Regions from separate parts of the Microbacterium sp. sgz311019 genome, predicted to be linked through region 1. Evidence: predicted binding sites of a transcription regulator. Region 1 holds the regulator's gene; each other region holds the start of a gene.
The links. Region 1 encodes HrcA, which represses chaperone genes, less so after heat shock. Its sites were predicted from a motif close to TTNGCACTCGNNNNNNNCGAGTGCNAA; they were not measured.
Positions count from the first base shown of each region.

Region 2: the regulator HrcA is predicted to act here: its motif matches at 8,900-8,926, upstream of groL (chaperonin GroEL).
Region 3: the regulator HrcA is predicted to act here: its motif matches at 8,451-8,477, upstream of groES (co-chaperone GroES).

Region 1 covers NZ_JBWAXO010000001.1:393,226-403,648, forward strand. The annotation lists gene ybeY (rRNA maturation RNase YbeY) at 1-207, opposite strand, end outside; gene AC0NZN_RS01870 (PhoH family protein) at 204-1,247, opposite strand; gene AC0NZN_RS01875 (HIT domain-containing protein) at 1,303-1,650, opposite strand; gene AC0NZN_RS01880 (16S rRNA (uracil(1498)-N(3))-methyltransferase) at 1,702-2,460, opposite strand; gene dnaJ (molecular chaperone DnaJ) at 2,465-3,580, opposite strand; gene hrcA (heat-inducible transcriptional repressor HrcA) at 3,629-4,681, opposite strand; gene AC0NZN_RS01895 (carboxylesterase/lipase family protein) at 4,784-6,226, shown strand; gene hemW (radical SAM family heme chaperone HemW) at 6,238-7,455, opposite strand; gene AC0NZN_RS01905 (DUF1990 family protein) at 7,455-8,108, opposite strand; gene lepA (translation elongation factor 4) at 8,161-10,008, opposite strand; gene AC0NZN_RS01915 (ExeM/NucH family extracellular endonuclease) at 10,216-10,423, shown strand, end outside.
Region 2 covers NZ_JBWAXO010000002.1:136,897-147,319, forward strand. The annotation lists gene AC0NZN_RS03480 (NAD(P)-dependent oxidoreductase) at 1-16, shown strand, start outside; gene AC0NZN_RS03485 (DUF4032 domain-containing protein) at 35-1,345, opposite strand; gene AC0NZN_RS03490 (ABC transporter ATP-binding protein) at 1,425-2,525, opposite strand; gene AC0NZN_RS03495 (DsbA family protein) at 2,773-3,735, shown strand; tRNA gene AC0NZN_RS03500 (tRNA-Thr) at 3,740-3,812, opposite strand; gene AC0NZN_RS03505 (hypothetical protein) at 3,974-4,138, shown strand; gene AC0NZN_RS03510 (HpcH/HpaI aldolase/citrate lyase family protein) at 4,415-5,332, shown strand; gene AC0NZN_RS03515 (SDR family oxidoreductase) at 5,350-6,108, opposite strand; gene msrB (peptide-methionine (R)-S-oxide reductase MsrB) at 6,124-6,525, opposite strand; gene AC0NZN_RS03525 (DUF2332 family protein) at 6,600-7,583, shown strand; gene AC0NZN_RS03530 (DUF3263 domain-containing protein) at 7,632-7,880, shown strand; gene AC0NZN_RS03535 (LytR C-terminal domain-containing protein) at 7,930-8,502, shown strand; gene AC0NZN_RS03540 (cold-shock protein) at 8,621-8,824, shown strand; gene groL (chaperonin GroEL) at 8,962-10,423, shown strand, end outside.
Region 3 covers NZ_JBWAXO010000003.1:384,084-394,506, reverse strand. The annotation lists gene coaA (type I pantothenate kinase) at 1-185, shown strand, start outside; gene glmS (glutamine--fructose-6-phosphate transaminase (isomerizing)) at 338-2,191, shown strand; gene AC0NZN_RS07110 (holo-ACP synthase) at 2,268-2,636, shown strand; gene alr (alanine racemase) at 2,693-3,742, shown strand; gene tsaE (tRNA (adenosine(37)-N6)-threonylcarbamoyltransferase complex ATPase subunit type 1 TsaE) at 3,736-4,278, shown strand; gene tsaB (tRNA (adenosine(37)-N6)-threonylcarbamoyltransferase complex dimerization subunit type 1 TsaB) at 4,275-4,949, shown strand; gene rimI (ribosomal protein S18-alanine N-acetyltransferase) at 4,946-5,524, shown strand; gene tsaD (tRNA (adenosine(37)-N6)-threonylcarbamoyltransferase complex transferase subunit TsaD) at 5,521-6,615, shown strand; gene AC0NZN_RS07080 (hypothetical protein) at 6,612-7,169, shown strand; gene AC0NZN_RS07075 (THUMP-like domain-containing protein) at 7,176-8,360, opposite strand; gene groES (co-chaperone GroES) at 8,557-8,853, shown strand; gene rarD (EamA family transporter RarD) at 9,044-9,958, shown strand; gene guaB (IMP dehydrogenase) at 10,107-10,423, shown strand, end outside.

The sequences.
Region 1 (10,423 bases):
GTCCATCGGGAAGCTCAGAACGTCGGTGGGCCCCGGCTCGTCCATCCACTGCACGTGGAGGGCCTCCATCGCGCCCTCGTCCACGAGCAGGATCGCGAGGTCGGCGTCGGGGCTCACGTGCAGCTGGGCGAGGTCGTATTCCATCAGCCGCAGCAGCACGGTCTCGTCGACCTCGTAGCCAGACTCATTGGTGATCTCGATGGTCATCGGCGTGGCCTTCCGGGCAGGTGATCGCGCGGGCCGGCCCCGCCCTGGTTTCGAGCATGCTGGGTGCTGCGACGCTCGGCGCGGTTGGCGAACTCCGTCGCCTCGTCGCGCTCGCGCCGCGCGGCCAGCCGGCTCTCGTCGAACTCCGTATAGGCGTCGACGATGCGGCCGACGAGGTTGTGGCGCACGACGTCCTGGCTCGTCAGGTACGAGAAGAAGATGTCGTCGATGTCCTTGAGCACGCGCGTCACGAGCCGCAGCCCGGAGGCGCCCTGCGGCAGGTCGATCTGCGTGATGTCGCCGGTGACGACCATCCGCGTGCCGAAGCCGAGTCGCGTGAGGAACATCTTCATCTGCTCGGGCGTCGTGTTCTGCGCCTCATCGAGCACCACGAACGAGTCGTTGAGCGTGCGACCACGCATGTACGCCAGGGGCGCGACCTCGATGGTCCCCGTCGCCATGAGCTTCGGGACCAGCTCGGGGTCCATCATCTCGTTGAGGGCATCGTAGAGCGGCCGCAGGTAGGGGTCGATCTTGTCGTTGAGGGTGCCGGGGAGGAACCCGAGCCGCTCGCCCGCCTCGATCGCGGGGCGGCTCAGGATGATGCGGCTGACCTCCTTGCGCTGCAGCGCCTGCACGGCCTTCGCCATCGCGAGGTAGGTCTTTCCGGTTCCCGCCGGACCGATGCCGAACACGACGGTGTTCTCGTCGATGGCGTCGACGTACGACTTCTGGCCGACGGTCTTCGGACGGATCACCTTGCCCCGCGACGCGAGGATCGCCTCGCCGAGGACGTCGGAGGGCCGCGACCCGCTGTCGGACTGCAGGATGCGGCTGGAGGAGACGACGTCGACCGGATCCAGGCCCTGACCGGCGCGCGCCATCGAGATCAGCTCCTCGACGAGGGCCTGCGCGGTCGCGACGGCCGCCGCATCCCCGCGCAGCGTGATCTCGTTGCCGCGCACGTGGACATCGACATCCGGATGCTCGCGCTCGACGACTCGGAGGAGGCGGTCCTGGGGGCCGAGCAGCTGGACCATCGCCACGCCGTCGGCGTAGACGTGCGCGACGGCAGGGGTGGAATCGTCGGACGTGTCAGGCACCGAGCCCCGCTTCGTGGAGGTCGCCCGCGAGCACGTGGGCATGGACGTGGTAGATCGTCTGGCCGGCACGCGCGCCGGTGTTGAACACGAGGCGGAAGTCGCCTCCGTCGTGATCGGCAGCGGCCTTCTTCGCCACGGAGACCACCTCGGCGAGCAGCGCCGGGTCGCCTGCGGCGAGCTCGACCACGTCGCGGTACTTCGGCGTCTTCGGGATGACGAGGAAGTGGAGGGGCGCCTGCGGCGCGATGTCGCGGATGACGAAGACATTGTCGGTCTGCGCGATGATGTCGGACGGGATCTCGCCCGCGAGGATGCGCGTGAAGATCGACGGTTCTGTCATGCGGTCAAGTCTATCCGCGGCCTTGAGACAGGCTCCGGGATCGCCGAGCCGTCACCACCGGCCGAGGCGCGCGCTCACGACGGCGAGCGCGGCGGGTCCGGCGGTCGAGGTGCGCAGCACGGTGTCGCCGAGCCGCACCAGCGTCGCGCCGGCATGTTCGAGGGTGGCGAGCTCCGCCGGCGAGATCCCGCCCTCCGGCCCGACGACGAGCACCACGTCGGCCTCGCGCGGCAGGTCGGCGGCGCTCAGGGCGTCCTCCGCCGTCGGCTCCAGTACGAGGACGGTCGCACCGCCGCGGGCGCGCTCGACGAGGTCGGTCGTCGACGCGAGCGGCGCCACGACAGGCACCCATGCCCGATGCGCCTGCTTCGACGCCTCGCGCACGATCGTCTCCCACCTCGCGCGGCCCTTGGCCGCCTTGGCCACATCCCATCGCGAGATCGAGCGTTCGGCCTGCCAGGGCACGATCTCGTCCACGCCGAGCTCCGTCGCCGCCTGCACAGCAAGCTCGTCGCGGTCGCTCTTCGCGAGCGCCTGGACGAGAAGGATGCGGGGCGCCGGCGGCTGCACGTCGCGCCGGGCGGTCACCCGCACCACCACCTGCGCGGGCTGCACCGACTCGACGACGCCGGTCAGCCACACGCCGCGGCCGTCGCCGACCGTCACCGTCTCCTCGACGCGGACGCGGCGGACGGCTGCGGCATGATGCGCCTCCGGGCCCGTGAGCATCACGGCGTCTCCCACGCCCACGTCGAGGGGCTCGTCCCGCGGAGCGCCCGCGGCTCCGGTCAGCAGGAAATGCAGGGCCACCGGCTCAGCCGTTCCGGAAGCGGTCGCGCAGCTTGGCGAACAGGCCCTGATGGAACTGCGCGAGCTGCGGCCCGGGGGCCTTCGTCCGCTTCTTGAAGTCCTCGATGAGCGCGCGCTCCTTGCCGTCGAGACGGGTCGGTGTGATGACGTGCACCCCGACCCGCAGGTCGCCGCGCTGGGAGCCGCGCAGCGGCGTGATGCCGCGGCCCTTGATCGTCAGCACGTCGCCGCTCTGCACGCCGGGGCGGATCTCGAGGTCGACCGGGCCGTCGAGGGACTGGATCGTCGTCTCGGCGCCGAGGATCGCGTCGGGCATCGACACCTCGAGGGTGGCCAGGATGTCGTCGCCCTCGCGGCTGAACACCTCGTCGTGGGCGACGGACACCTCGATGTAGAGGTCGCCGTTGGGGCCGCCGCCGGGGCCGACCTCGCCGGAGCCGGGAAGCTGAAGCCGCAGGCCCGTCTCGACGCCGGCGGGGATGTCGACGGACACCGTGCGACGCGCACGGACGCGGCCCTGGCCCTGGCAGGTGGCGCACGGGTACGGGATCGTCGTGCCGTAACCCTGGCAGACGTTGCACGGCTGGGTCGTCACGACATTGCCGAGAAGGCTCCGCACGGTCTGTCGGATGTGCCCCGTCCCCTGGCAGATGTCGCAGGTGACCGGCGACGTCCCCGGCTGGCAGCAGGAGCCTTCGCACGTGTCGCACAGGACGGCGGTGTCGACCTCGATCTCGCGATGCACGCCGAACACGACGTCGCGGAGCTCCATGGTGACGCGCACGAGCGCGTCCTGTCCGCGCTCCCGGCGAGAGCGCGGCCGAGCGCCGCGGCCACCGCCCGCGGCCGCGCCGAAGAACGTCTCGAAGATGTCGCCGAACCCGCCGAAGCCTCCGGCTCCGCCGCCGAACGGCTGGTCGCCGCCCATGTCGTAGCGCCGGCGCTGCTCCGGGTCGCTCAGCACGTCGTACGCGTGCGTGACGAGCTTGAAGCGCTCTTCGGCCTCGGCCCCGGGGTTCACGTCGGGGTGCAGCTCGCGCGCGAGCCGGCGGTACGCCTTCTTGATCTCGTCGGGTGAGGCGTCGCGCGAGACGCCGAGGACCTCGTAATGGTCAGCCACAATCGCCTTCCTGCCGCGTCGGGGCGCGGTTCGTTCGGGTGGAGCGGTTCAGCGGGCGAGCTCGTCGTCTTCGAGCAGCCGGCTGAGGTAGCGCGCGACGGCGCGGACCGCCGCGAGGTTGGTGGGATAGTCCATGCGCGTCGGCCCCAGCACGCCGACGCGGGCCAGTCCGGCCGCATCGTATTCGCCGGGCGCGTAGTCGCTCGTGACGACGGATGCCTCGGCCAGGCCGAAGGCCGCGTTCTCGCGGCCGATGCTCGCCGACAGCCCATGCTCGTCGGCGACCATCTCGCTCATGAGCCTCAGCAGCGTCACCTGCTCCTCGATCGCCTCCAGGAGCGGATAGATGCTGCCGCGGAAGTCGTCCTCGCGTCGGGCGAGGTTCGCCGCTCCGGCCATGACGAGCCGGTCCTGACGGAACTCGTCGAGCTCCTCTCCCACCATCCGCAGGAGCGCCGTCGCGATCGGATCCGACGCCGGTCTGGCTTGCTCGGCCGCCAGCGCCTCGGCCACCCGCTGCGCACCCTCGCCCACGCGGCGTCCCGTGACGAGGGCCGCGAGCTGCGCGCGCAGGCGCGAGGCATCCATCTCGCTGAGATCCTCGCGGAACGCCGCCATCCGCTGCGAGACGCGACCCGTGTCGGTCACGAGGATGACGACGACCCGGCCCCCGCCCAGACCCACGAGCTCGACGTGCGAGACCGCGGCGCGGGCGAAGGACGGGTACTGAACGAGCGCGACCTGGCCGGTGAGCCGTGTCAGCGCGCGCACCGTGCGCACGAGCACGTCGTCGAGGTCGTCGCCCGGTCCGTCGAGGAAGGAGGCGATGGCCTGCCGCTGTGCGGGCGAGAGCGGGCGAAGCTCGGCCAGATGGTCGACGAAGACGCGGTACCCCTTGTCGGTCGGCACCCGTCCGGAGGACGTGTGCGGCGCGACGATGAGCTGTTCGTCCTCGAGCTGGGCCATGTCGTTGCGGATCGTCGCCGCGGACACACCGAAGGCATGGCGATCGACGATCGTCTTGCTGCCGACCGGCTCGCGCGTCTCGACGTAGTCCTCGACGATGGCGCGCAGCACCTGAAGTCCCCGCTCGCTGACCATGCCCACCTCCTCCGTCCACGTCTGGCACTCGGATCTGCAGAGTGCCAATTCTACCCCGGCTCCACCCACTCACGACGTTGGCGGGCCTCTACGCTGAACAGCGTGAGCGACACGCATCCGTCGACGACGACGATCTCGATCAGCACCGGGACCCTGCGCGGCGCCGGGGACGACGGCATCCTGCGGTTCCTCGGCATCCCCTTCGCGGCACCGCCGTTCGGCGACCTGCGATTCGCGCGACCCGCCCCGCCCGCGTCGTGGGAGGGGGAGCGGGATGCGACCGCCTTCGGTCCCACGGCACCGCAGGACCCGTACCCCGCGGCTCTCGCCGAGCTGCTCGACTGCGTCGAGATCCCCGGGGAGGACATCCTGACGGCCAACGTCTGGACGCCGGCCGACGTCATCGGCATGGGCATGGGTCTGCCGGTCATGGTGTGGTTCCACGGGGGCGCGCTCGAGCGCGGAACCCCGGCGCTCGACTCGTACGACGGGACGACGTTCGCCCGTGACGGCGTCGTGTTCGTGTCGATCGCGTACCGGCTCGGCTCGGAGGGCTTCTCGGTGCTCGAGGGAGCGTCGCTCAATCTCGGGCTCCAGGATGCGGCGGCAGGGCTCGACTGGGTGCACCGGGAGATCGCGGCCTTCGGCGGCGACCCGGACCGGATCACGATCGTCGGCGAGTCGGCCGGCGGCGCGATCGTGGCCGGGCTCCTCATGCGCAGCGAGAGCCGCGCGCTCGTACGCGGAGCGATCATCCAGAGCGGTCCGCTCGAGGCCGTCGCACCCGAGAAGGCGGGGCGCGTGACCCGCGAGCTCGCCCAGCGCCTCGGCATCCCGGCCACGCGCGACGCCTTCGCCGCCGTGACGCCGCGCGCCCTGCTCGAGGCACGGGCCGCGCAGTCCGCCGGATCGACGCCGCTGTCGGGCGCCCCGGGATTCGCGTTCGCGCTCGATCCCGAATCGCTGCCGGTCTCGCCCGACGTCGGTCTCGGACGTCTCAGCCTGCCGATCGTCATCGGCACGAACACGGACGAGTACCGGCTGTGGCTGCCGCCCGCAGCCCTCGCGAAGATCGGCAGGATGCAGGTGTTCCTGGCGCGGGCCGCGCTGCGCATCCCGCGGTCGACCGCCGCCGCCTACCGTCGTGAGCTTCCCGGCTCGACCCCCGGAGAGATCCTCGGGCAGATGGTGACGGACCGCCTGCTGCGTGCTCCGGCGATCCGCGCCGCGCAGACGCGAGCCGGACGCACCTACGTCTACGAGTTCGCATGGCCGAGCCCGGTGCGCGGCCTGCGGGCGGCGCACGCGATGGAGATCGGCTTCGTCTTCCATCGCGGTGGGACTCCCGATGCCCTTCGGATGGCGGGACCCGGCGCGCCGAAGGCGCTCGCGGACCGCATGCACGACGACTGGATCCGCTTCATCGAGACGCAGGATGCCGGCTGGCCCCCGTTCGACGACAGCCGGACCGTGCGGCGCTACGACACCGAGACGACAGACGTTCCGCTGCCGCGCGCACACGCGCTGGATGCGCTGATGCGCTGAGGCCGCATCCGCTATTCCGTCAGCGCGCGCACCACGGCGTCGGCGAGCAGGCGGCCCCGCAGCGTGAGCACGACGGTTCCGCGGACGGCCGCATGCCCGTCGATCAGCCCGTCCGCGATGAGGGAGGCGACGGCCCGGCGCCCCTCGCTCTGCAGCTCCGACACAGGCAGCCCCTCGCGGATGCGCGAGCGCAGCAGGACGGACTCGAGGGTGCGGGCCGCGGCATCCGGGCGCTCCCGTCCGGCCGCGGGAGACTCGCCGGCCGCGAGCCGCTGCGCGTAGGCCGCGGGGTGCTTGACGTTCCACCAGCGCAGGCCGGCGACATGGCTGTGCGCACCGGGGCCGAAGCCCCACCAGTCGGCGCCGCGCCAGTACGCGAGGTTGTGCCGTGACCGCAGATCGGCGTCGCGCGCCCAGTTCGACACCTCGTACCAGTCGAAGCCGGCGGACTGGAGCCGCTCGTCGACGAGCTCGTACATGTCGGCCTGCAGGTCGTCGTCGGGCGCTGCGACCTCACCGCGGCGGATCTGCCGTGCGAGTTTCGTGCCGTCCTCGATGATGAGCGCATACGCCGAGACGTGGTCGGGCTCGAGTGCGATCGCGGTCTCCACCGAGTCGCGCCAGTCGCCGAGCGACTCCCCCGGGGTGCCGTAGATGAGGTCCACGCTCACCTGCAGCCCGGCTCGCCTCGCCGCAGCCACGGCGGTCCGAACGTTCGCGGGGTCGTGCGTGCGGTCGAGCGCCGCGAGCACATGCGGCACGGAGGACTGCATCCCCACCGACATGCGGGTGACGCCCGCCCCGGCCAGCTCGTCCGCCACGGCATCCGTCACGGTGTCGGGGTTCGCCTCGACCGTGACTTCCGCTCCGTCCACGATGCCGAAGGCGTCGCGGACGCCGGCGAGCATCCGGGCGAGATCGCCGGCAGGCAGGAGCGTGGGGGTGCCGCCGCCGAAGAAGACGGTGGATGCCGGTCGCAGGGCGCCCGCATCCCTCATCGCTCCGCGTGCCAGCTCGACCTCCCGCAGGAGCGTGTCGGCGTACTGATCCTGGCGGGCGCCGCGAAGCTCGTCCGAGGTGTACGTGTTGAAGTCGCAGTACCCGCAGCGCACACGGCAGAACGGCACGTGCAGGTACACGCCGAAGTCGACGGCAGGGTCGACGGGAAGGTCGTCGGGCAGCGCGCCGTCCGCCGGAGCCGGATCGCCGATCGGAAGGGCGGAGCCCATCAGGCGGGCGTCGTGTAGAGCGGCGAGATCGCGCGCAGATACCGCTGGAACAGCGCCCGGCGGCGGCGCTTCACGAGGCTGGGCATGAGCTTGTAGACGAAGGATGCCGGCGCGTCGAAGGCGCGGACGGTGAACCACACCTCATCGGTGTCGGTGCGCCAGTCGAGCATGAACGACTCCTCGCCGCTGACGACGGAGCCGTCGACCGTGCCGAGCGCGAAGCCGATGCGTCGCGGCTCCTCGACGACGAAGATGACGCGCAGCTCTGCGTCGGCCTTCAGGCCGTTGACGCGGCCGCGCACGTGGATCGTCTCGCCCGCGCTGACGTACGGGGTGCCGTCGGCGTCGAAGCGCTGATCGGCCTCGAACTTGGACGCGCCGATCGGCTTGCCCTCGTCATCGAAGCTCACACCCGTGTACATGGGACCTGCCGCCGGACGCACATCGGACACGGTGAGTCCGCCGTCGCGGAGCGCGCGCCAGGACAGCAGCGCCTCCCCCGCACTGTGGAAGCGGGCCTCGCCGCTGCCGATCCGCCACGACTCGTGGGCGGGGACGCTGCGCTCAGGCGGGTACTGCATCAGGTCCGATGCCTGCGTCGCCCCCACGGCCGCATAGTCCACCGTCTCGTCTCGGAAGGTCCCGCGCCGCATGATCTCCACCCTACCCAGACGCGCCTGACCGCTTCGTGAGAGGTCTCTTACGCTACTTCTTGCCTGTTTCGACGTCACCCGAGAGCGCGGCGATGAACGCCTCCTGGGGGACCTCGACGCGGCCGACCATCTTCATTCGCTTCTTGCCCTCCTTCTGCTTCTCGAGGAGCTTGCGCTTGCGGGTGATGTCGCCGCCGTAGCACTTCGCGAGGACGTCCTTGCGCATCGCGCGGATGTTCTCGCGGGCGATGATGCGCGCGCCGATGGCGGCCTGGATCGGCACCTCGAACTGCTGCCGAGGGATGAGCTTGCGCAGCCGCTCGGTCATCATCGTGCCGTAGGCGTACGCCTTGTCGCGGTGCACGATCGAGCTGAAGGCATCCACCTTGTCGCCCTGCAGGAGGATGTCGACCTTGACGAGGTCGGCCTCCTGGGTCCCGGCCGGCTCGTAGTCGAGGCTCGCATAGCCCTGCGTGCGCGACTTGAGCTGGTCGAAGAAGTCGAAGACGATCTCGCCGAGCGGCATGTTGTAGCGCAGCTCCACGCGCTCCTCGCTGAAGTACTCCATGCCGAGCAGCTGTCCGCGCCGGCCCTGGCAGAGCTCCATGACGGTTCCGACGTAGTCCTTCGGCAGGAGGATCGCGGCCTTGACGACAGGCTCGGACACCGTGGCGACGCGACCGTCCGGGTACTCGCTCGGGTTCGTCACCGTCACGTGCTCGCCGGTGTCGGTCGTGACCTCGTAGATGACGCTCGGAGCGGTCGTGATGAGATCGAGGCCGAACTCGCGTGCGAGGCGCTCGGTGATGATCTCGAGGTGCAGAAGGCCGAGGAAGCCGCAGCGGAATCCGAAGCCGAGCGCCACCGACGTCTCCGGCTCGTACTGGAGCGACGCATCCGAGAGCTTGAGCTTGTCGAGCGCCTCGCGCAGATCCCCGTAGTCGCTGCCGTCGATCGGATAGACGCCCGAGAAGACCATCGGCTTCGGGTCGGTGTACCCGGGGAGGGCGTCCTTCGCCGGCTTGCGCAGGTTCGTGATCGTGTCGCCGACCTTGGACTGGCGCACATCCTTCACGCCCGTGATCAGATAGCCGACCTCGCCGACGCCCAGGCCCCTCGTCGGCACCGGCTCCGGGCTCGACACACCGATCTCGAGGAGGTCGTGCGTGGCCCTCGTCGACATCATCTGGATGCGCTCGCGCGGCTCGAGCTTGCCGTCCACCATGCGAACGTAGGTGACGACGCCGCGGTACGAGTCGTAGACCGAGTCGAAGATCATGGCGCGCGCCGGGGCGTCCGCCTGGCCGGTGGGCGCCGGGATGTCGCGGATGATGCGGTCGAGCAGCTCCTCGACACCCTGGCCGGTCTTTCCCGACACCCGCAGCACGTCATCGGGGTCGCCCCCGATGAGGTTGGCGAGCTCCAGCGCGAACTTCTCCGGGTCCGCCGCGGGCAGGTCGATCTTGTTCAGCACCGGGATGACCGTGAGGTCGTTCTCGAGGGCCAGGTAGAGGTTGGCGAGCGTCTGCGCCTCGATGCCCTGCGCGGCATCCACCAGCAGGATCGCGCCCTCGCACGCGGCGAGACTCCGGCTCACCTCGTACGTGAAGTCGACGTGACCGGGGGTGTCGATCATGTTCAGCGCGAACGTGCCGTCCTGAGCCGACCACGGCATGCGGACGGCCTGCGACTTGATCGTGATGCCCCGCTCGCGCTCGATGTCCATGCGGTCGAGGTACTGAGCGCGCATATCGCGGTCGGCGACGACGCCGGTGATCTGCAGCATGCGATCGGCCAGCGTCGACTTTCCGTGGTCGATGTGGGCGATGATGCAGAAGTTGCGGATCAGCTCGGGCGGCGTGGCGGACGGCTCGAGGGGCTTCAGGGCGCGCGGTGACATGTCCTGAAGATTCTACGGGGCAAAGGAGCGGCGGCAGGATGCGGGGTCTGCCGGCAGCGATCGCGCGGCGCAGCCGGCTGCGGAGAATTCATCGGAATTTCCCAGCAAATCCTTTTCTTTGTCTGCGGCCAGGGGCAGGGTGGGTCCGGAGTCGTGTCACCCGCGGCTCCTCTCTTCCGATCCATCATCCATGGAGGTGGGCTTCCGATGCCCTTGACCAAGAATCGACGCCTCGCCGTCGCTGCAGCGGCGGCCACCGCGGCCTGTCTGCTCAGTGCCGGGCTCTCGGCACCGGCGTTCGCGAACACTGCCGGATCGGGCCTCGTCATCAGCGAGGCCTATGTCAACGGCGGGTCGGCGGGCGCGTCGTACCTCAACAAGTTCGTGGAGCTGTACAACCCGACGTCCGCGCCGA
Region 2 (10,423 bases), on a different contig from region 1:
CACCGTCGGCTACTGACCCGACTGGCTGGAGCACTCAGACGAGGTCGCGCCAGTCGATCGCATCCTCGTCGTCGTCGTCCGCCCCGAGCTGGTCGCCGCCGACGACGGGGATCGTCACCGTCTCGGTCGGCGGCCCCATGATCGTCGCCTCGTCGCGCCGGTGGCGCAGCACCTCGTCGATGTAGCTCGTGAGCGCCTCCGCCAGAGGCACGGAGCGGCCCTGGGCCTGCGACATGTACCAGCGGTGCTCGAGCATCTGGTGGAACACCTCGGCTGGCTCGAGCTTCGCGCGCAGATCGAAGGGGATGGCGCGCACGATCGGCTCGAACACGCGGCTCAGCCATTCGTGCGCGACCATCTCCTCGTCGTCGCCGCGGCGTCCCGCGCGGGCGCGATACTCGTCCAGGTCGTTCAGCAGCCTCCGCGCCTGGTTCTCCTCGACGTCGAGTCCCGTCAGGCGGAGGAGGCGCCGCTGGTGGTGCCCCGCATCCACCACCTTCGGCTGAATGGAGACCCTCGTGCCATCGGGTGTCGCCTGGATCGACATCTCGCCGATGTCGAAGCCGAGGTCGTTGAGGCGCTGCACACGCTCGGTGATGCGCCACGCCTCGTTCGCCGCGAACGTCTCCTGATCGGTGAGCGCAGCCCACAGCGAGTGGTACGCGGACATGATGCCGTCAGCGATCTCGATCGCGTCGACGCCGCGCTCCAGGCGCCCCCCGGCTTCGAGGTCCATGATCTCGCCGGCGATGTTCGTGCGCGCGATCTCGAGGTCGTGGGCCCGCTGGCCCTTGGTCAGGCCGGTCTCGTGCAGCTCGCCGGTCTCGGCGTCGACGAGGTAGGCGGCGAAGGCGCCGGCATCCCGTCGGAAGAGCGTGTTGGACAGCGACACGTCGCCCCAGAAGAACCCGACGTTGTGCAGCCGGACGAGGAGCACGGCGAGGGCGTCGACGAGGCGGGTCGCGGTGTCGGGACGCAGGACCTGGGTGAACAGGGCGCGATAGGGGAGCGAGAAGCGCAGGTGTGCGGTGACGAGGGCGGCGGCCAGCGGCTCTCCCTCGACATCCGTCCGCCCTGCGATCACCGCCACCCGCTCGACGCACGGGACGGCGAGGCGATGCAGATTGCCGAGCATCTCGTACTCGCGACGCGCCATCTCCTCCGTGGTCTCCTTGATGGCGACGACGTGGCCTGACAGGTTCGCGAACCGGACGAGGTGGCGCGAGATGCCCTTGGGCAGGTAGACGATGTCGCGCTTCGGCCAGTCGGCGAGCGTCGTCGACCACGGGAGGGCGAGGAGGCCGGGATCGATGGCGCTTGCGGTGATGCTCAGGGCGTCCGGCATGGGGGCTCCGTGGGGGCGGGCGGAAACGACACGACGCGGGGGGATCCGTGAATCCCGCCCGCGCCGAGTCGTTCGCGTGTCACGCCGAGGCGACGGCCTTCGTGCCGAGGCGCTCGCCCGACTCGAGGTCGAACAGGTGGATGTGGTGCGGCGTCGGCGTCAGGTGGACCGTCTCGCCGGCGTTCGGGTGGTTGCGGCCGTCGACACGCGCGACGATGTCGGTGCGCTTGCCGTTGATCTCCGAGTGGCCGTAGAGGTAGCCGTCGGCGCCGAGCTCCTCGACGAGGTCGACCACGACCTCGAGGCCCTCGACCGGCGAGGTCGAGACCTGGATGTCCTCGGGGCGGACGCCGATCGTGACCTGCGACCCGGCGTTCGCCAGAGCCTCGCGCTCGACCGCGACGGTCGACTGGCCGAACTTCACGCCGCCGTCGACGACGTCGGTCGTGAAGAGGTTCATGGCGGGCGAGCCGATGAAGCCGGCGACGAACACGTTCTTCGGGGCTGCGTACAGCTCGCGCGGGTTGCCGACCTGCTGCAGGACGCCGTCCTTCAGCACCGCGATGCGGTCGCCCATGGTGAGCGCCTCGGTCTGGTCGTGCGTGACGTAGACCGTGGTGACGCCGAGGCGGCGCGTGAGGGACGCGATCTGAGTCCGGGTCTGGACGCGCAGCTTGGCGTCGAGGTTCGACAGCGGCTCGTCCATGAGGAAGACCTGCGGGTTGCGGACGATCGCACGGCCCATGGCGACGCGCTGACGCTGGCCGCCCGAGAGGGCCTTCGGCTTGCGTGTCAGGTACTGCTCGAGGTCGAGGAGCTTGGCGGCCTCGAGGACGCGCGCGGCGCGCTCCTCCTTGCCGACGCCGGCGATCTTCAGAGCGAAGCCCATGTTCTCGGCGACGGTCATGTGCGGGTACAGCGCGTAGTTCTGGAACACCATCGCGATGTCGCGGTCCTTCGGCGGAATGTCCGTGACGTCACGGTCGCCGATGAGGATGCGGCCCGAGTTGACCTCTTCGAGGCCGGCGAGCATGCGCAGGGTGGTCGACTTGCCGCAGCCGGAGGGACCGACGAGGACGAGGAACTCGCCGTCTCCGACCTCGAGGCTGATCTTGTCGACCGCGGGACGGTTGCCGCCCGGATAGAGGCGGGTTGCGTTGTCGAACGTGACCGTGGCCATTTTCTTCTCCTTCACCGGCAGGTACGTGCCGGACGATCCGTAGTGAGGATGAGGCGGGGCGCTGCCCGCGCGCCCGTCTTCGGGCGTTGCGTCATTATGGCACGTCCGGCTGAGCGTGGCGGACTGCGGCCCTTCGCACCTCACGTCTGGGCATTTCTCAGCCTGTCTTACTAGCATCGACGTCGGTCGCCCGCCCGTGCGCGACCCTCGCCGGGACAGCCCCGGCGCCCGCATCTCAAGAGGTTTCATGTCGAGCGACGGTTCTTCGAACACCCCCTCGAGCCAGCGCCGAGAGGCGGTGCGCGAGAAGGCGCAGCAGGTCCAGGCCAAGCAGACTCGTGCACGCCGAGCGCGGCGCGCCTGGATCGTCACCGGCATCGTCGTCCTCGTCGCCGCTCTCGCCGCATCCGTGACCTGGGCGTTCGCGTCCACCGCCGCCAAGCCGCAGGCGCAGCCGCAGAACCTCAGCAACGACGGATTCCACATCACGAGTGTCGCGGGCATCGCGAGCACGGCCGGCCAGGTGGGTTCCGGCGCCACGCCCACCCCGACCCCCACACCGGCGGCGGCAGACACGCCGACACCGACGTCGTCGCCCTCCGCCTCCGCGGCCGCCCCTGTCGACATCCGCGTCTACGTCGACTTCCTGTCGGCCGGTGCACGCGAGTTCCAGGTGGCCAACGTCCAGCAGCTCAAGAAATGGGTCACCGAGGACGCGGCGAAGCTCACGTACTACCCCGTGGCGATGCTGACCGCGAAGTCGAACGGCACCAAGTACTCCCTGCGCTCCGCGAGCGCGGCGGCCTGCGTCGCGACGCACTCGCCGGACTCGTTCTTCGCCTATGCGAACGAGCTGCTCGTGAAGCAGCCGTCCGCCGACTCGGACGGACTGACGGATGCGGCGCTCGCCGACCTCGCGGCGGCGTCCGGCGCGAGTGACCCCAAGGCCGTGCGATCGTGCATCCAGAACGAGGCCTATGCCGGGTGGGTCAAGGCAGTGACCGACCGCGCGGTGTCCGGCGTCCCCGACACGAAGGGCGTCACCCTCACGGGGACGCCGCTCGTGCTCGTCAACGGCACGCCGTACATGGGTGCACTGGACGACCCAGCCGAGTTCGCGCAGTTCGTGCTGACGATCGCGAGCAACAGCTACTACAAGTCGACGGCGCCGACTCCGACGCCGACGCCCACGTCGACTCCGACGCCGTGATCTGAGCCGACTACGGGACTCGAACCCGTAACCCCCGTATTACAAGTACGGTGCGCTACCAATTGCGCCAAGTCGGCGAGGCCCGGAGATCCGGACTCCAGGGATCGAGTCTAGAGCGTCGGCGGACCTGGTCCCGAAGTCCCCGTCCGCGGACGCTCGGTGAGAGTGCTCTCATACATCTCGGCGCACGTCCGGCCGCCCGCATAGTTGAACCACCGAACCTGACGGAGGTCCCGCGATGTTCGACACCCCCATCCAGCTCGGCGAGGCTGTCCACCCGCGCTGTCCGGACGACGACACTGTGCTGCGCGACGTCGAAGGCGGATGGGTGTGCGCGCAGTGCGGCCGCGAGTTCCAGGTCGTCGGCGGCGCCGGGGGACCGGCCGCGCTCGGCGCGGGGTGACCTCCGGCGGCGCGACCATCGGGTGAGGGGCGGCCGATACCATCCATGAGGCGCGGGGATTCGCCGGGCGGGGTGCCCGCGTTAGGCTGGCAGACGCTCGCATGACGAGGCGACCGATGCGCCTCCCGGCGCGGAACTCGCGATGCGCTCTCGCGAGCGCCCGCTGTAGGCGGGTACGGGCGCGTGGATCCGGCGAGTCCTGATCCCGAAATTCGCCGAGTGGTACCGTAGTTCGGTATACAGAATTCTTATTCCACCAGACGGAAGCAGTGAGTGATGTCGGCAGACCCCTACGGCAGCGGCCCCGAGAGGCTCGACAGCTCCGACGACCTGAGGACGCTCGTCTCAGCGACGCGGCCGACGGCGCCGCATCGGCCTGTAGACCCCGCGATCGCCCGCTCCTGGCTGCTCGTCCCCGGCACACGCGTCGACCTGTTCGACGAGAATGCGGCGTCCCGCGCCGATGCCGTCGTGCTCGACATCGAGGACGCCGTCGACCCCTCTAACAAGCCCAAGGCCCGCCGGGATGTGGCCGACTGGCTGCGCGCCGGCGGCCGCGCGTGGGTCCGTGTCAACGACGTGTCGAGCCCGTTCTGGAGCGACGACCTCGCCGTGCTCGCCGGCATCCCGTCCCTGCTCGGCATCATGCTCGCCAAGACCGAGACGCCCGACCAGGTCACCTCGTCCTTCGACCGTCTCGGCGGCACGGTGCCCGTCGTCGCCCTCATCGAGTCGGCGGTGGGCATGGAGGATGCCGCGCACATCGCCAAGGCGCGCGGCGCCTTCCGCCTCGCCTTCGGCAGCGGCGACTTCCGACGTGACACCGGCATGAGCGCCGACGCCGAGGCCATGGCGTACCCGCGGGCACGCCTCGTGATCGCGAGCCGCGTCGGCGGCCTCCCGGGCCCGATCGACGGGCCGACCGTGGGCAACAGCATGCCGACGCTGCGCGAGCACTCCGCGATCACGGTCTCGATGGGGATGACCGGCAAGCTCTGCCTTTCCGCGGATCAGGCGCCCGTCATCAACGAGGTCATCAGCCCGACGCCGAGCGAGGTCGCCTGGGCGCTCGATTTCCTCGCCGACTTCGAGAGCCGCGGCCGCGTCATCCGCGACGGCAGCGACCTGCCCCGCCTCGGTCGCGCGCAGAAGATCGAGAAGCTCGCCGTCGCGTTCGGGGTGCACCCGAGCTGATCGGTCGCGCCCGGCCGTCAGCCGCGGCCGTCGAAGGGCATCCCGGCCGCGGTGAGAATCAGCGAGCCGATCACCGCGTCGGCAGGCAGCTCGGCCATCAGGACGACCGCGCGCGCGGCGTCGGCGACGTCGAACACGGGCTCGGGACGGATGCTGCCGTCCGGCTGCGTGAAGCCGCGGCCCTCGCCGAGATCCGCCAGCAGGTCGGTGGCCGCGTTCCCGATGTCGATCTGCCCGCACGTGATGCCGAACGGGCGTCCGTCGAGTGCGATCGACCGCGTGAGGCCCGCCAGGGCGTGCTTGGAGACGGCGTAGGCGACGGTGCGCGGACGCGGACGGTGGGCGGCGATCGAGCCGTTGTTCACGATGCGCCCGCCCTGCGGCGTCTGCGCCTTCATCGTGCGCACCGCCTCGGCGGCCACGAGCATCGCACCCGTGACGTTGACCGCCAGCGTGCGCTCCCACGCGGTGGGATCGATCTCGTCGACCGCGCCGGTCGGTCCCGGGACTCCGGCGTTGTTGAAGACGACGTCGACCCGGCCGAAGCGCTCGACGACCGAGGCGAACAGCCTGCGGACGGAGTCGACATCCGTCACGTCCGCGACGACGGGAAGGGCGAGTGGATGCTGCGCCCCTGCCTCGACCAGGGTCTCCACGGTGCGGCCCGCCAAGGCCACCGCCCAGCCGGCGTCGAGGAACGCGCGCGCCGTCGCGCGGCCGATCCCGGTGCCGGCGCCGGTGACGACGACGGTGCGGGGTGGTTCAGCGCCTGTCACTCGGACCCCGCAGGCTCAGGACTCGGGGGTGAACTCGAGGGCGAGGGAGTTCATGCAGTACCGGTCGCCCGTGGGTGTGCCGAACCCGTCGGGGAAGACATGGCCGAGGTGCGAGCCGCAGCTCGCGCAGCGCACCTCGGTGCGCACCATCCCGGCAGTGCGGTCCTCGATGAGCTCGACGGCCTCCGGCCGCACCGACTCGTAGAAGCTGGGCCACCCGCAGTGCGAGTCGAACTTGGTGCCGCTCTTGAAGAGCTCGGCGCCGCAGGCGGCACAGGTGTAGAAGCCGTCGCGGCTCTCGTCGAGCAGCTCCCCGGTCCACGGGCGCTCGGTCGCCGCCTGGCGCAGCACCGCGAACTGCTCGGGTGAGAGCTCCTCGCGCCACTGCGCGTCGGACTTGGTCACGTCGTAGGTCATGGCAATCCCTTCAGCCATACCCATTCAACCCGAGTCGGCAGGGGAGTGTTCCGAGCGTTCGCCAGAATGGTGCCGTGAGTGTGAGGGATGCGGTCGCCGAAAGGTATGCGCGGTTCGCCCGGGATGAGGCGCCGGGGCGGTCAGCGCTGTACGCCCGCTGGGCGGAGGCCGTGGCATCCGATCCCGCCCTCGCCGTCGTCCTCGCCCGCATCCCGGACACCCGGCGCCAGCCGCCCCTGGTGTTCGCCGTCATGCGCCTGCTCGGAGCGCCCGAGACCGACACGACGGCCTGGCGGGATTGGGTCATCGCGCATGCGGACGCCGTCGTCGTGGAATGCGAGCGCCGCAGCGTCCAGACGAACGAGCCTTTGCGGTGCGCCGCGCTGCTGCCCGCGCTCTCGCTCATCGAGGGGCCGATCGCGCTGCTCGAGGTCGGCGCGAGCGCCGGCCTGTGCCTGTATCCCGATCGGTACGCGTACGCCTTCCGGCTCGATGACGGCGAGGTGATCGCCCTCGAGCCGCCCGGCGGCTCGAGCGTCGTCCTGGAATCCCGCCTGCGCGGCCCGGGTCGACCGGAGTTGCGCCTGCCCGAGGTCGTGTGGCGCGCCGGAATCGACCTCTCGCCTCTGGACGCGAGGGATCGCGACGACCGACGCTGGCTCGAGACGCTGGTGTGGCCGGGCGAGACGGGCAGGGCGGACCGCATCCGCGACGCCCTCGACATCGCGGCGAGCGAGCCGCCGCTCCTCTTCGAGGGCGACGCCGCGGAGATCCTCGGCGCGGCGGCCGCGCAGGCTCCGGCGCACGCGACACTCGTCGTCACCACCCCGGGCGTGCTCGCGCACGTGCCGTTCACCGGTCGCCGTCGGATCATCGAATCGGCGCGGGCGGCCGGCCGCTGGATCACGCTGGACGCGCCCGCCCTGCACGACGGGTGGAGCGCCCCCATCGAGATGGCGACGTGGCCGTCCGAGTCCTTCGTGCTGGCGCTCGACGGCGAGGCGGTGGCGGCCGTGGATCCCCTCGGCGGATTCGTCGAGTGGCGAGTCTCGGGGTAGCGGCGCGCTCTGCCGAGGGTCCGCGCATCCCGCGGCTACCGTATGGGGATGCCCCTTCCCGACAGCGATCGCGATCTGCTGGCCTTCGAGGCCTCGTGGCAGCGACACGGCGGCGCGAAGGAGGAGGCGATCCGAACCGAGCTGGATCTGACGCCCGCACGCTACTACCAGCTGCTGGGCCACCTGATCGAGTCCGCCGACGCGCTGGCCCACGACCCCCTGCTGGTCAAGCGACTCCGGCGGCTGCGGGACGCCCGACGCGACTCTCGCGCCGCCCGCGTCGGCGGCGCGGGCTGACACGCATCCCTGAGCACGCCTCCATCGGCGGTTCGGTTAGCATCGTGGGATGCCCAATCCGAGCCAGCCGCGGGACCGCTTCGACTCGCTCCCCGACGACACCGGCCGGGTAGGTGCGCACCGCGCGGAGAACCCCCACATGAGCGGCTGGCTCGTCTTCACGTGGGCCGCCCTCGCGACGGTCGTCCTGGTGGGGGCGGGCATCTTCGGCACGCTGATCGCCTCGGGCAAGATCAGCTTCGGGCCGTCTCCGTCGCCGACCGCTGTCGCCGCACCCAGTGTGACGCCTGTGGTCGACCCGTCGTACACGGTGCTCGTGCTCAACGCCACCGGCCAGGCAGGCCTGGCCGCGTCGGTCAAGCAGCAGGTGGTCGCCGCCGGCTGGAAGCCCGAGAACGTTCAGGCGGGGGACGCCGGCACCACCGGGTTCGAGAAGACGACCGTGTACTACGCGCTCCCGGCCGACGAGGGCGCTGCCCGCGGGCTCGCGCAGGCGATCGGCGGCGCACAGGTCGCGCAGAGCGACACGTACCAGCCCGCGAACGACCCGGAGGCGAAACAGCTCGCGGTCGTCGTCGGCATGGACCGGGCATCGGGCGCGAAGGCCAGTCCCTCGAAGTAGTCCTTTGTTTCGGGCCTGTGAACAGTTGGCTTCCGGCGCGTCAACAAGGCGCAGGTCGGCGGTTCGCGGCATCCGCGCGCTCATACGATGAACGGGTTCTGCCAGCAAGGAGAAGCGCATGACCCAGGGCACCGTGAAGTGGTTCAACGCCGAGAAGGGATATGGATTCATCACCATCCCCGACGGCCAGGACGTATTCGTCCACTACTCGAACATCGAGATGAGCGGATACCGCGTGCTCGAGGAGGGGCAGGCGGTCGAGTTCTCCGTCGGCTCCGGTCAGCGTGGCCCGCAGGCGGAAGCGGTGCGCGTCGTCGCCTGACGCCCCCTGAGTCGCCGCGTGGCGTGACGCCCGGCGTTGGCTTGCACTCGGATGGGTCGAGTGCCAGAATGAGGTTTAGCACTCGCGTTCTGGGAGTGCTAAATCGCAAGCCACCGTCCGGGAGGGACGACACACACATGGCAAAGATCATCGCTTTCGATGAGGAGGCCCGTCGCGGCCTCGAGCGCGGCCTGAACACCCTGGCCGACGCGGTCAAGGTGACCCTGGGCCCGCGCGGCCGCAACGTCGTGCTGGAGAAGAAGTGGGGCGCCCCCACGATCACGAACGACGGCGTCTCGATCGCCAAGGAGATCGAGCTCGACGACCCGTACGAGAAGATCGGCGCCGAGCTCGTCAAGGAGGTCGCCAAGAAGACCGACGACGTGGCCGGTGACGGAACCACGACCGCGACGGTCCTCGCTCAGGCGCTCGTTCGCGAGGGTCTGCGCAACGTCGCCGCCGGGGCCGACCCGATCTCGCTCAAGAAGGGCATCGAGAAGGCCGTCGCGGCCATCACCGCCGAGCTGCTCGCAAGCGCCAAGGAGGTCGAGTCCAAGGAGGAGATCGCTGCCACGGCTTCGATCTCGGCCGCAGACCCCACCATCGGCGAGCTCATCGCCGAGGCGATCGACAAGGTCGGCAAGGAGGGCGTCGTCACCGTCGAGGAGTCGCAGACCTTCGGCACCGAGCTCGAGCTCACCGAGGGCATGCGCTTCGACAAGGGCTTCATCAACCCCTACTTCGTCACGGACCCCGACCGCCAGGAGGCGGTGTTCGAGGACCCGTACATCCTCATCGCGAACTCGAAGATCTCGAACATCAAGGATCTTCTGCCCGTCGTCGACAAGGTGATCCAGGACGGCAAGGAGCTCGTCATCATCGCCGAGGACGTCGAGGGCGAGGCGCTCGCGACTCTCGTGCTGAACAAGATCCGCGGCATCTTCAAGTCGGTCGCCGTCAAGGCTCCCGGCTTCGGCGACCGCCGCAAGGCGCAGCTGCAGGACATCGCGATCCTCACGGGCGGCCAGGTCATCAGCGAGGAGGTGGGTCTCAAGCTCGAGAACACCACCCTCGACCTGCTCGGCCGGGCGCGCAAGGTCATCATCACCAAGGATGAGACCACGATCATCGAGGGTGCCGGTGACGTCGCTCAGATCGAGGGTCGCGTGACCCAGATCCGCCGCGAGATCGAGAACACCGACAGCGACTACGACCGCGAGAAGCTCCAGGAGCGTCTCGCCAAGCTCGCCGGCGGCGTGGCCGTCATCAAGGCGGGTGCGGCGACCGAGGTCGAGCTCAAGGAGCGCAAGCACCGCATCGAGGACGCCGTCCGCAACGCGAAGGCGGCCGTCGAGGAGGGCATCGTCCCCGGCGGTGGCGTCGCGCTGATCCAGTCGGGCAAGAAGGCCCTCGACTCGCTCGAGCTGTCGGGCGACGAGGCGACCGGTGCGAACATCGTCCGCGTCGCGATCGAGGCTCCGCTCAAGCAGATCGCTCTCAATGCCGGCCTCGAGCCGGGCGTCGTGGCGCACAAGGTCGCTGAGCTTCCGACGGGTCACGGCCTGAACGCAGCCACTGGCGAGTACGGCGACATGTTCG
Region 3 (10,423 bases), on a different contig from region 1:
CGTTCTTCCGCGTCTTCGCGGAGCTGAGCGACGATGAGGCCATCGAGCGCGCGATGCGCTTCTGGAACGAGATCAACCTGCCGAACCTCGAGGAGAACGTGCTTCCCACGAGGCATCGCGCGTCGCTCGTGCTGCGCAAGGGCGCGGACCACAAGGTGGAGAGAGTCCTGCTCCGCAAGCTGTGACCGTCCCCTCCTCGCGACCCCGCATGCGATTCCCGAGCCCGCATCCGATTCGCGTGAAATGGATGCGGGTTCGCAGAAGGAATGCGGGCTCGCGGCGGAGGACGAGGGTTTGTACAGGCGCTTAGCAATCGGCTGCGCCTACCCTGGAATGCATGTGTGGAATCGTCGGATACGTCGGCCCTCGCCCGAGCAAGGACATCCTGCTGTCCGGCCTCGCCCGTCTGGAGTACCGCGGCTACGACTCCGCGGGCATCGCCGTCATCGACGATGCCGGTTCGCTCGACATGCGCAAGCGGGCGGGCAAGCTCGGCGTGCTGCGTGAGGACCTGAAGGGCACGCCGATGCCCGACGGCACCACCGGCATCGGCCACACACGCTGGGCGACGCACGGCGGCCCGACCGATCTGAACGCGCACCCCCACCTCGCCGACGACGACAAGCTCGCCGTCATCCACAACGGCATCATCGAGAACTTCGCCGCGCTCAAGAACGACCTGCTCTCGGACGGCTACGACTTCCGGAGCGAGACCGACACCGAGGTCGCGGCCGTGCTCCTCGGCCGCGCGTACCGTGAGAACGACGGCGACCTGGTCGCCGCGTTCCGCGCGACCGTGTCGCAGCTCGACGGAGCCTTCACGCTCCTCGCCGTGCACCAGGACCACCCCGGACTCGTCGTCGGAGCACGTCGCAACTCGCCGCTCGTGATCGGCCTCGGCGAGGGCGAGAACTTCCTCGGCTCCGATGTCGCGGCCTTCGTCGAGCACACCCGCAACGCGCTCGCCATCGGACAGGACGAGATCGTGGCCATCACCCCCGAGGGCGTCGAGGTCACCGACTTCGACGGCAACCCGGTGCAGCCCGAGCCTTTCGAGGTCACATGGGATGCCGCGGCCGCCGAGAAGGGCGGCTGGTCGTCGTTCATGGCCAAAGAGGTCTCCGAGGAGCCCGAGGCCGTCGCGAACACCATCCGCGGCCGCATCCACGACGGCACCGTCGTCATTCCGGAGCTCGACGGACTCGACGACCTATTCTCGGGGATCTCGCGCATCGTCGTCATCGCGTGCGGCACCGCCGCCTACGCCGGCCAGGTCGGCAAGTACGCGCTGGAGCAGTGGGCGCGCGTGCCCGTGGATGTGGAGCTCGCCCACGAGTTCCGCTACCGCGACCCGGTGATCGGAGCCGACACCCTCGTCGTCTCCATCAGCCAGTCGGGCGAGACGATGGACACGCTCATGGCCGTCAAGTACGCGCGCGAGCAGGGAGCCAAGACGCTGTCGATCTGCAACACGCAGGGGGCCACCATCCCGCGCGAGTCGGATGCCGTGGTCTACACGCACGCCGGCCCGGAGGTCGCCGTCGCGTCGACCAAGGCCTTCGTCGCCCAGATCACCGCGCTGTACCTCCTCGCACTGCACATCGGCCGCATCCGCGGCACGATCGCGGCCACCGAGGTCGCCGAGCACGTCCGCGAGCTCGAGGCCATCCCCGCGAAGATCCGGCACGTGCTCGCGCACGAGCAGGCCCGCATCGAGCAGCTCGCGCACTGGATGGCGGACACGCGCTCCGTGCTGTTCCTCGGCCGGAACGTGGGCTACCCGATCGCCCTCGAGGGTGCACTCAAGCTCAAGGAGATCTCGTACATCCACGCCGAGGGCTTCGCCGCGGGAGAGCTCAAGCACGGGCCGATCGCGCTCGTCGAGCCCGGCCAGCCGGTGTTCGTCCTCGTGCCGTCGCCGCGGCACTCGGCGCTGCTGCACTCGAAGGTCGTCTCCAACATCCAGGAGATCCAGGCGCGCGGCGCGCGCGTCATCGTGATCGCGGAGGAGGGGGATGCGGCGGTCCTGCCGTTCGCCGACGAGGTGCTGCACATCCCGCTCGCCGGCGCCCTGTTCGAGCCGCTGCTCGCTGTCGTCCCGCTGCACATCTTCGCGATGGGCCTCGCGACGGCCCGCGGTCTCGACGTCGACCAGCCCCGCAACCTGGCCAAGTCCGTCACCGTCGAGTGAGCGGGTCTGCCGGCTGCGCGGCCGGCGCGATCCGGCCGCGAGCGGCGGGCCGGGGACCGGTCGGTACGCTGGACTGATGATTGTGGGAATCGGCGTCGACCTCGTCGACATCCCGCGCTTCGAGCGGCTCGTCGAGCGGACGCCGCGAGTGCTCGAGCGTCTCTTCTCGGATGCGGAGCGGCAGCTGAAGCTGCACTCTCTGGCGGCGCGGTACGCCGCCAAAGAGGCGCTCATCAAAGCGCTCGGCGACTCGGACGGGCTGCACTGGACCGAGATCGAGATCGCCTCGGAACCCTCGGGCAAGCCGGTCTTCGTGCTGTCGGGCGAGACGGCGGCTGTCGTCCGGGATCGCGGCATCCACGCCTTGCATCTGTCCCTCTCGCATGATGCGGGTCTCGCCACCGCCTACGTGATCGCGGAGCGGCTGGCGGAGGCGGAGGCGTGACCGTCCTGCGGGAGGCGCTCATCGACGTGGGCGCCATCGAGGAGAACACGCGGCAGATGCGGCGGCTCACAGGCGTCGACGTCATGGCCGTCGTCAAAGCCGAGGGCTACGGGCACGGCGGCGTTCGATCGGCGGCCGCCGCCCTCGCCGGAGGCGCGACGCGCCTCGGGGTCGCGGATGTGGCCGAGGCGCTCGCGCTCCGCCGCGGGGGTATCGACGCGCCGGTCGTCGCCTGGCTCCACGCGCCGGGGCAGTCCTTCGCGGAGGCCGCGGCATCCGGAATCGAGATCGGCGTCTCGACGATGGATCAGCTGCAGGCGGCGGCTGCCGCCGCATCCTCCGCGTATGCGGTCGGGGTGCACCTGAAGCTCGAGACGGGCCTCGGCCGCAACGGCATCGCGCCGACGGACTATGCGGCGATGTTCTCGGAGGCTGCGCGCCTGGAGCGGATCGGCCGCCTGCGGATCGTCGGCCTCTTCAGCCATCTGTCCAACACCTCTGCCGAGGACGACCGCGCCGCGCTCGCGGCCTTCCTCGACGGGGTCGACGCGGCGGCCCGGATCGGCATCCGTCCGCAGATCCGGCACATCGCCGCGACGCACGCCGCGATCGAGATCCCCGAGGCTCGATTGGACTGCGTCCGCGTCGGCATCGGCCTCTACGGGCTGTCGCCGTTCGCCGACCGCACGTCGAGCGACCTCGGGCTGCGGCCCGCGATGACCCTGCGCGGCGAGGTCGCGGCGGTGCGCCGCGTGCCCGCAGGCCAGGGCGTCTCGTACGGCTACACGTATCGCACCGAGCGCGAGTCGACGCTCGCGCTCGTTCCTCTCGGCTACGCCGACGGTGTGCCGCGTCAGGCTTCCGGCGCGGGGCCGGTGGTCATCGGGCGTCAGCGGTTCCGGGTGTCCGGCCGCATCGCGATGGACCAGTTCGTCGTCGACGTCGGTGACGCTCCGGTGCGGATCGGCGACGAGGTGACGCTGTTCGGCGATCCCGCGCTCGGCGTGCCCGCGGTCGAGGAGTGGGCCGACGCCGCATCCACCATCAACTACGAGATCGTGACGCGCATCGGTCCCCGCGTGCCGCGCCGGCAGGTGCGATCGTGAGCCTCGCGCAGCTGGAGGGCCGGCACGAGATCGTCGCGCCCGCCGACATGGAGGCCCTCGGCGAGCGGATGGGCGGGATGCTGCACCCCGGCGACCTCGTCGTGCTCACTGGTCCGCTCGGCGCCGGCAAGACGACGCTGACCCGCGGCATCGCGGCCGGCCTCGGCGTGCGAGGCCCCGTGCAGAGCCCGACGTTCGTCATCGCGCGCACGCATCCCTCGCTTGTGGGCGGCGCGCCGCTCGTGCACGTCGACGCCTACCGGCTGGGTTCGGCGGCCGAGCTCGACGACCTCGACGTCGACGTCGACAACTCCGTCGTCGTCGTCGAATGGGGCCGCGGCATGGTCGACGGCCTGCGCGAGACCTGGTGGGAGGTCGAGCTGGACAGGGATGGGCCCACGCGCGGAGTCGACACGGCCCGCGGCGTGGTCGCGGACGCGGACGAGCTGGATGCCGATTCCCCGCGGATCGTGACGATCAGCCGACGCCCCCGAGCGCCGGCGCGCCGCGGCGTCGCGACTACCCTGGAAGCATGATCCTCGGCATCGACACCTCGGTGGGCACGAGCGTCGCCGTCGTCGACGCCGACGGCGTCGTGCGCGCGGAGGAGGCGAGCGAGAACCCGCTCGGGCATGCCGAGGCCATCGGCACGCTCATCGCCCGCGCGCTGGATGCTGCAGCGATCACTCCGGCTCTGGGGGTCACCGCGCGCACCGAGGACTCGATCACACATGTCGCTGCGGGAATGGGTCCTGGCCCCTTCACCGGGCTGCGGGTGGGCATCGCCGCGGCGCGTGCGTTCGCCCTCGGCCGTGGCATCCCCGTCGTGCCGGTCGTGAGCCACGACGCCGTCGCCCTGGGACACCTCCTGCAGGCCGCCCTGCTGGGCGAAGCCGACGAGCTCTTCGCCGTCGTGACCGACGCGCGCCGGCGCGAGTTCGCGTATACCGTCTACGACGGGATGGATGCCGACGGCCTCCCCGTCCGTGCGACCGAGCCCGCTCTCATCCCGCGCGACGAGCTCGACGCACGCCTCGCGGCGCTCGGCGCCCTCCGCCTCGACGCCCACGCCGTTCCTGCCGCCCTCGTCGGGGTCGCGGCCGCCCGCGCCCTCGCCGCCCGCCGGACGATCGGGCCGGACGACGCCCTCTACCTGCGGTCGCCGGATGTGACGCTCCCCGGCGCGCAGAAGCGGGTGTCCGCGTGAGCCGCGCCGCGACGGTGGCCGACCTCGACGCGATCATGGCCCTGGAGCGCGCCTCATTTCCGACCGACGCCTGGTCGGAGGCCATGATGCGCGCCGAGCTCGAGTCGACCCACAACCGCTATTTCGTCGTCGAGACCGCGAGACGGATCGTCGGGTACGGGGGAGTGCGGGCTCTGCGAGGGTCGAAGGATGCCGATATCCAGACGATCGCGATCGACTCCGCTGCACGCGGACGCGGGCAGGGTCGCGCGCTGCTGCGCGACCTGCTGACCGCCGCGCAGGAGCGGGGGGCGGAGGAGGTGTTCCTCGAGGTGCGGGCGGACAATCCCGTCGCCCGGGGGCTCTACGCGTCGGAGGGGTTCGCCGAGCTCGGCCGCCGACCGCACTACTACCAGCCCGACGACGTGGACGCCGTGATCATGCGTCTCGATCTGCGCCAATGGCAGGCGCACGGTGCGGCCGCGGGCGCCGGCGAAACTCCGCCGGATTCTGAGCAGGACGCCCTCGGAGGCGGCCGCGCGGCCGGATCGGGCACGAATCCGTGGAGTTCTGCAGCGGGGGGAGTGTGCACGTGAACGTCGATCGCGCCGAGGAGCCCCTGGTGCTCGGCATCGAGACGAGCTGCGACGAGACCGGCATCGGCATCGTCCGCGGCCGCACGCTGCTGTCGAACACGATCGCGAGCTCGATGGACGAGCACGCCCGCTACGGCGGCGTCGTGCCCGAGGTCGCCGCACGTGCGCACCTCGAGGCGCTGGAGCCGGCGATCGAGGCCGCGCTCGCCGAGGCCGGCGTCCGGCTCGACGACCTCGACGCGGTCGCGGTCACCAGTGGCCCGGGGCTCGCCGGGGCGCTCATGGTCGGCATCGGTGCCGCGAAGGCGCTCGCGGTGTCGCTCGGCAAGCCCCTCTACGCCGTCAACCACCTCGTCGGTCATATCGCCGCCGACATCCTCTCCCCCTCAGCGCAGCACAGCGCATCCGCCCCGGCCCTCGAGCTCCCCACCGTCGCCCTTCTCGTCAGCGGAGGGCACACGTCGCTGCTGCTGGTCCGCGACCTGACGACCGACGTCGAGCTCCTCGGCGAGACGGTCGACGACGCTGCCGGCGAGGCATTCGACAAGGTCGCGCGGCTTCTCGGGCTGCCGTATCCGGGGGGTCCGGAGATCGATCGGGCCGCCGCATCCGGCGACCCGACCGCGATCCGCTTCCCGCGCGGGCTCTCGCGCGCGAGCGACCTCGACAAGCACCGCTACGACTTCTCGTTCTCCGGACTGAAGACGGCGGTCGCGCGCTGGACCGAGCAGTACGAGGGAGAACTGCCGATTGCGGATGTCGCCGCGTCCTTCCGCGAGGCGGTCGTGGACGTCCTCGTGACCAAGGCGCTCGCCGCGTGCGCCGACCACGACGTGCCGCGGCTGCTCCTCGGCGGGGGAGTGATCGCCAACCGGCGCCTGCGCGATGTCGCGCTCGCCCGCGCCGCGGAGGCGGGCGTGAGCGTCCGCATCCCCCCGCTCAGCCTGTGCACCGACAACGGGGCGATGATCGCCGGCCTTGCCGCCGAGCTCATCATGTCCGGCAGACGCCCCTCCACGCTGGAGTTCGGCGCTGACTCCACCCTGCCGGTCACCGAGATCCAGGTCGCCGAGACGGTCGCGGTGCCGTGAGCGACCCCACCGACGCCGGCGCAGCCGCGGAGATCCGGCCGGAATCGGGCGCTCCGGGCCCGGAGTCCCCGCAGATCGACGGATCTCCGCAGGACGCCGGATCCCCGCCGAAGGCGGGATCCCCGCGTGTGGAGGCGGCGTCCCCCGACCTCACGGCGGCGAAGGATGCGACGCCCCTCCCCGGCGCGCACCGTGGCGGGTTCTCGCGCGAGCTCACAGGACCGGTCCTCATCACGGTCCAATCCGCACCGCTCGAACCGGGCGCGGAGGATCCGCCGGGCTACACCCCGACCGACTGGATCGCCGAGCCGCCTCGCGCGCGGTTCGGAGCGTGGGCGCTGGCGTTCGCCGTCGTCGGGCTGCTGGTCTCGCTCGTCGTCGGCTGGGGCTTCCTGCTCGGCGTCGTCGCGCTCGTCGCCGGCGCCCTCGCCGTTCGGCGCGGGGAGCCGAGGGGAATCGCGATCTGGGCGATCGCCCTCGCCGCCCTGTCGCTGCTCTACAGCGCCGGCTGGCTCATCTGGGCGGCGAGCCAGGGCGCCCTCGCGCTCGGCTGAGAGCGCTCAGACCCGATCGGCGAGGATCGACAGCCGCGTGCCGCCGCGTCGCGTGAGCAGCAGCGTGGCCTCCTCATCGCCGCGCAGCTTGAGCTGGGTGCGCAGCTTCGCAGGATCGACGTCGACCCCGCGCTTCTTGATCTCGAGCCGCCCGATGCCGCGCTCTCGCAAGGCCTTCGCGAGTCCTCGCACGTCTGACGGGAGCTGTTCGCGGACACGGAAGCTCGACACGAACGGCGAGGTCACGGCCGCATCGCCGGTGAGGTAGGCGATGCCGGACGCGAGCATGCCCGCCTCGAGCGAGCGCGCGACATCGCCGATCAGGCGAGCGCGGATGACGGCCCCCTCCGGTTCGTGCACGAAGGCGCCCAACTCCCGCACCGGCTCGTCCTCTGCATCCGTCGTCGCCGTCAGCTCGTTGGCGACACCGCCGCGGACGACGAGGGCGGCGCGGCTGACGCCCGGGCGGGCCAGGGCACCCGACCACATCACGAGCTCGATCGTGGAGCCGTCCACGCCGATCCACTGCGCCTCGACGTCGTCGGGGATGAGCTCGCGGTCGAAGGCAGGCCCCAGCTTGATGCCCGTCGGGAGGCGCCGGGCCAGGTCGAACGCCCAGTCGAGCGACGGCGCGTAGTCCTCGGCGCGCACACGCGACGTCTCGGTGTGCCCGGCGGTGCGGCGGGCGGGGTCGAGCCAGACCGATTGGACGCCGGAGAGATCGGATGCCTCGGCCTGACCGTGCCGAACGGTCACGGCGTCACCGAACGGAGCGAGGTTGTATGCCGCGATCCCCGCGGTCACCTCGTCCGCCTCGATCGCGAGCACCCGCATCCCGATCCCGGCGAAGCCGAGCGCATCGCCGCCGATGCCGCAGCCGAGATCGGCGACGCTGTCGAGGCCGGCAGCACGGAATCGTCCCGCATGGCGTGCCGCGATCTCGAGGCGCGTCGCCTGCTCGAGTCCGGCGCGGGTGAACAGCATCCGGTCGGCGAAGGGGCCGAACTTGCCGGCCGCGCGCTCGCGCAGTCGTGCCTGGCCGACGACCGCCGAGACGAGGTCGGCGGAGTGCCCCGCGGCGCGCAGTCGCGACACCGCGCGGGCGACATCCCGGATGCCGGTCGCCCGGGTCTCGTCGAGGAGCCGCAGCCCCTCCGGCGTCAGCAGGGCCCGCAGCTCGCTCATCTCCACGAACCCCAGCCTAGGCATCCCTCCGTGACGTCTTCGCGCGTCTCCCCGCATCGCTTCGCGCTGCGCGGAGCCTCGGCCTGGGGGCCCAGATTGGCACTCGCGTTGCATGAGTGCCAGAGGCCGTTCTAGACTTTGATCAGCACTCCCACGTTGCGAGTGCTAACGAGTCTTCACTCCAAGAAGGAAGAGGTACACCGTGTCGGTTTCCATCAAGCCGCTCGAGGACCGGATCGTCATCAAGCAGGTCGAGGCCGAGCAGACCACCGCGAGCGGTCTGGTCATCCCCGACACCGCCAAGGAGAAGCCCCAGGAGGGCGAGGTCGTGGCCGTGGGCCCGGGCCGCATCGATGACAACGGCAACCGCATCCCGCTCGACGTCGCCGTCGGCGACCGCGTGATCTACAGCAAGTACGGCGGCACCGAGGTCAAGTTCGGCGGTGACGAGTTCCTCGTCCTGTCGGCGCGCGACGTGCTGGCGGTCGTCGTCCGCTGATCGGCGACACCTGCTTTCAGAGGGGCCCGGATGCTGCGGCATCCGGGCCCCTCTGCATCCCCGCGTCGGACCCCGCGCGTAGGCTGGTGCGGTGAGCCGCCTCCCTTCGTCGCCCCAGTCCGAGGGCGCACCGGAGGCGCCCCGGGCCGATGCGCTCGCCGACTGCACCGAGGTGCTGGGAACGGGCGCCGTGTCGGTCGTCGCCTCCCAGCGCGAGCGGCGCCGCGGCGTCATCTACACCTTCGCCGCCTACCTGCTGTGGGGCGTCTTCCCGCTCTACTTCCTGCTGCTCGCGCCCACCGGTCCGTGGGAGATCGTCGCGTGGCGGATCATCCTCTCCTTCGTCTTCTGCGCGCTCCTGCTGACGGCGACGCGCGCGTGGCCGAGGCTCATCGCCATCGTGCGGCAGCCGCGGCTGCTCGGCTGGACCGCGGTGGCCGGCATCCTGATCTACGTCAATTGGCAGACGTACCTCATCGGGACGCTGACCGGCAATGTGGTCGAGACGAGCCTCGGCTACTTCATCAACCCGATCGTGACGGTCCTGCTGGGCGTCCTCGTGCTGCGCGAGCGCATCGACGTCATGCAGTGGGTGGCGATCGGCATCGTGGTCGTCGCGGTGATCGTGAGCGTCGTCGCCTACGGCGAGGTGCCGTGGATCGCGCTCATCCTCGCGTTCTCGTTCGGCCTGTACGGACTCGTGAAGAAGCGCATCGGCACCGCGGTGGATGCCGTGAGCGGCCTGACGCTGGAGTCCTTCTGGCTGCTGCCGGTCGCGCTCGTGGAACTCATCGTCGTCGGGATGACGAGCGGCCTCACGATCTTCGGCTATGGCACGTGGCACGCGGTGCTCGTGCTGATGGCCGGTGTCGTGACGGCGATTCCGCTGCTGCTGTTCGCGTCGGGCGCGCGCCGCGTGCCGCTGACTGTCGTGGGGCTCCTGCAGTTCGTCACGCCGATCCTGCAGTTCCTCGTCGGCGTCGCCATCCTGCACGAGCCGATGCCGCCGGCCCGCTGGATCGGCTTCGGCCTCGTCTGGATCGCCCTCATCCTGCTGACGATCGACTCGCTGCGAGCGGTCCGCCGCTATCGCGCATCGGCGTGAGCCGCAGCATCCACCCCGCCGTCGCGGGAATGAAACGCTCAGGTGGCGCGCTTTACAATCGGTAGGCCGGGAGCCCACTCCCGTCCTGGTCGTCGTCGTCCCACCCCGCCGCGGAATCACTCGAGCGCGGCATCTGGAGGAGCATCCCATGGAGCAGCCTGACCCGTTCGGTTTCGTCGGACTCACGTACGACGACGTCCTGCTCCTGCCGGGGCACACGGACGTCATCCCGAGTGAGGCCGACACGTCGTCGCGGGTCACGCGTCGCATCACCGTCGCGACGCCGCTCATCTCGAGCGCCATGGACACCGTGACCGAGGCGCGCATGGCCATCGCGATCGCGCGCGAGGGCGGCCTCGGCATCATCCACCGCAATCTGTCCATCGAGGACCAGGCCGCAATGGTCGACCGCGTCAAGCGCAGCGAGTCCGGCATGATCTCGAACCCGATCACGACGACCCCGGA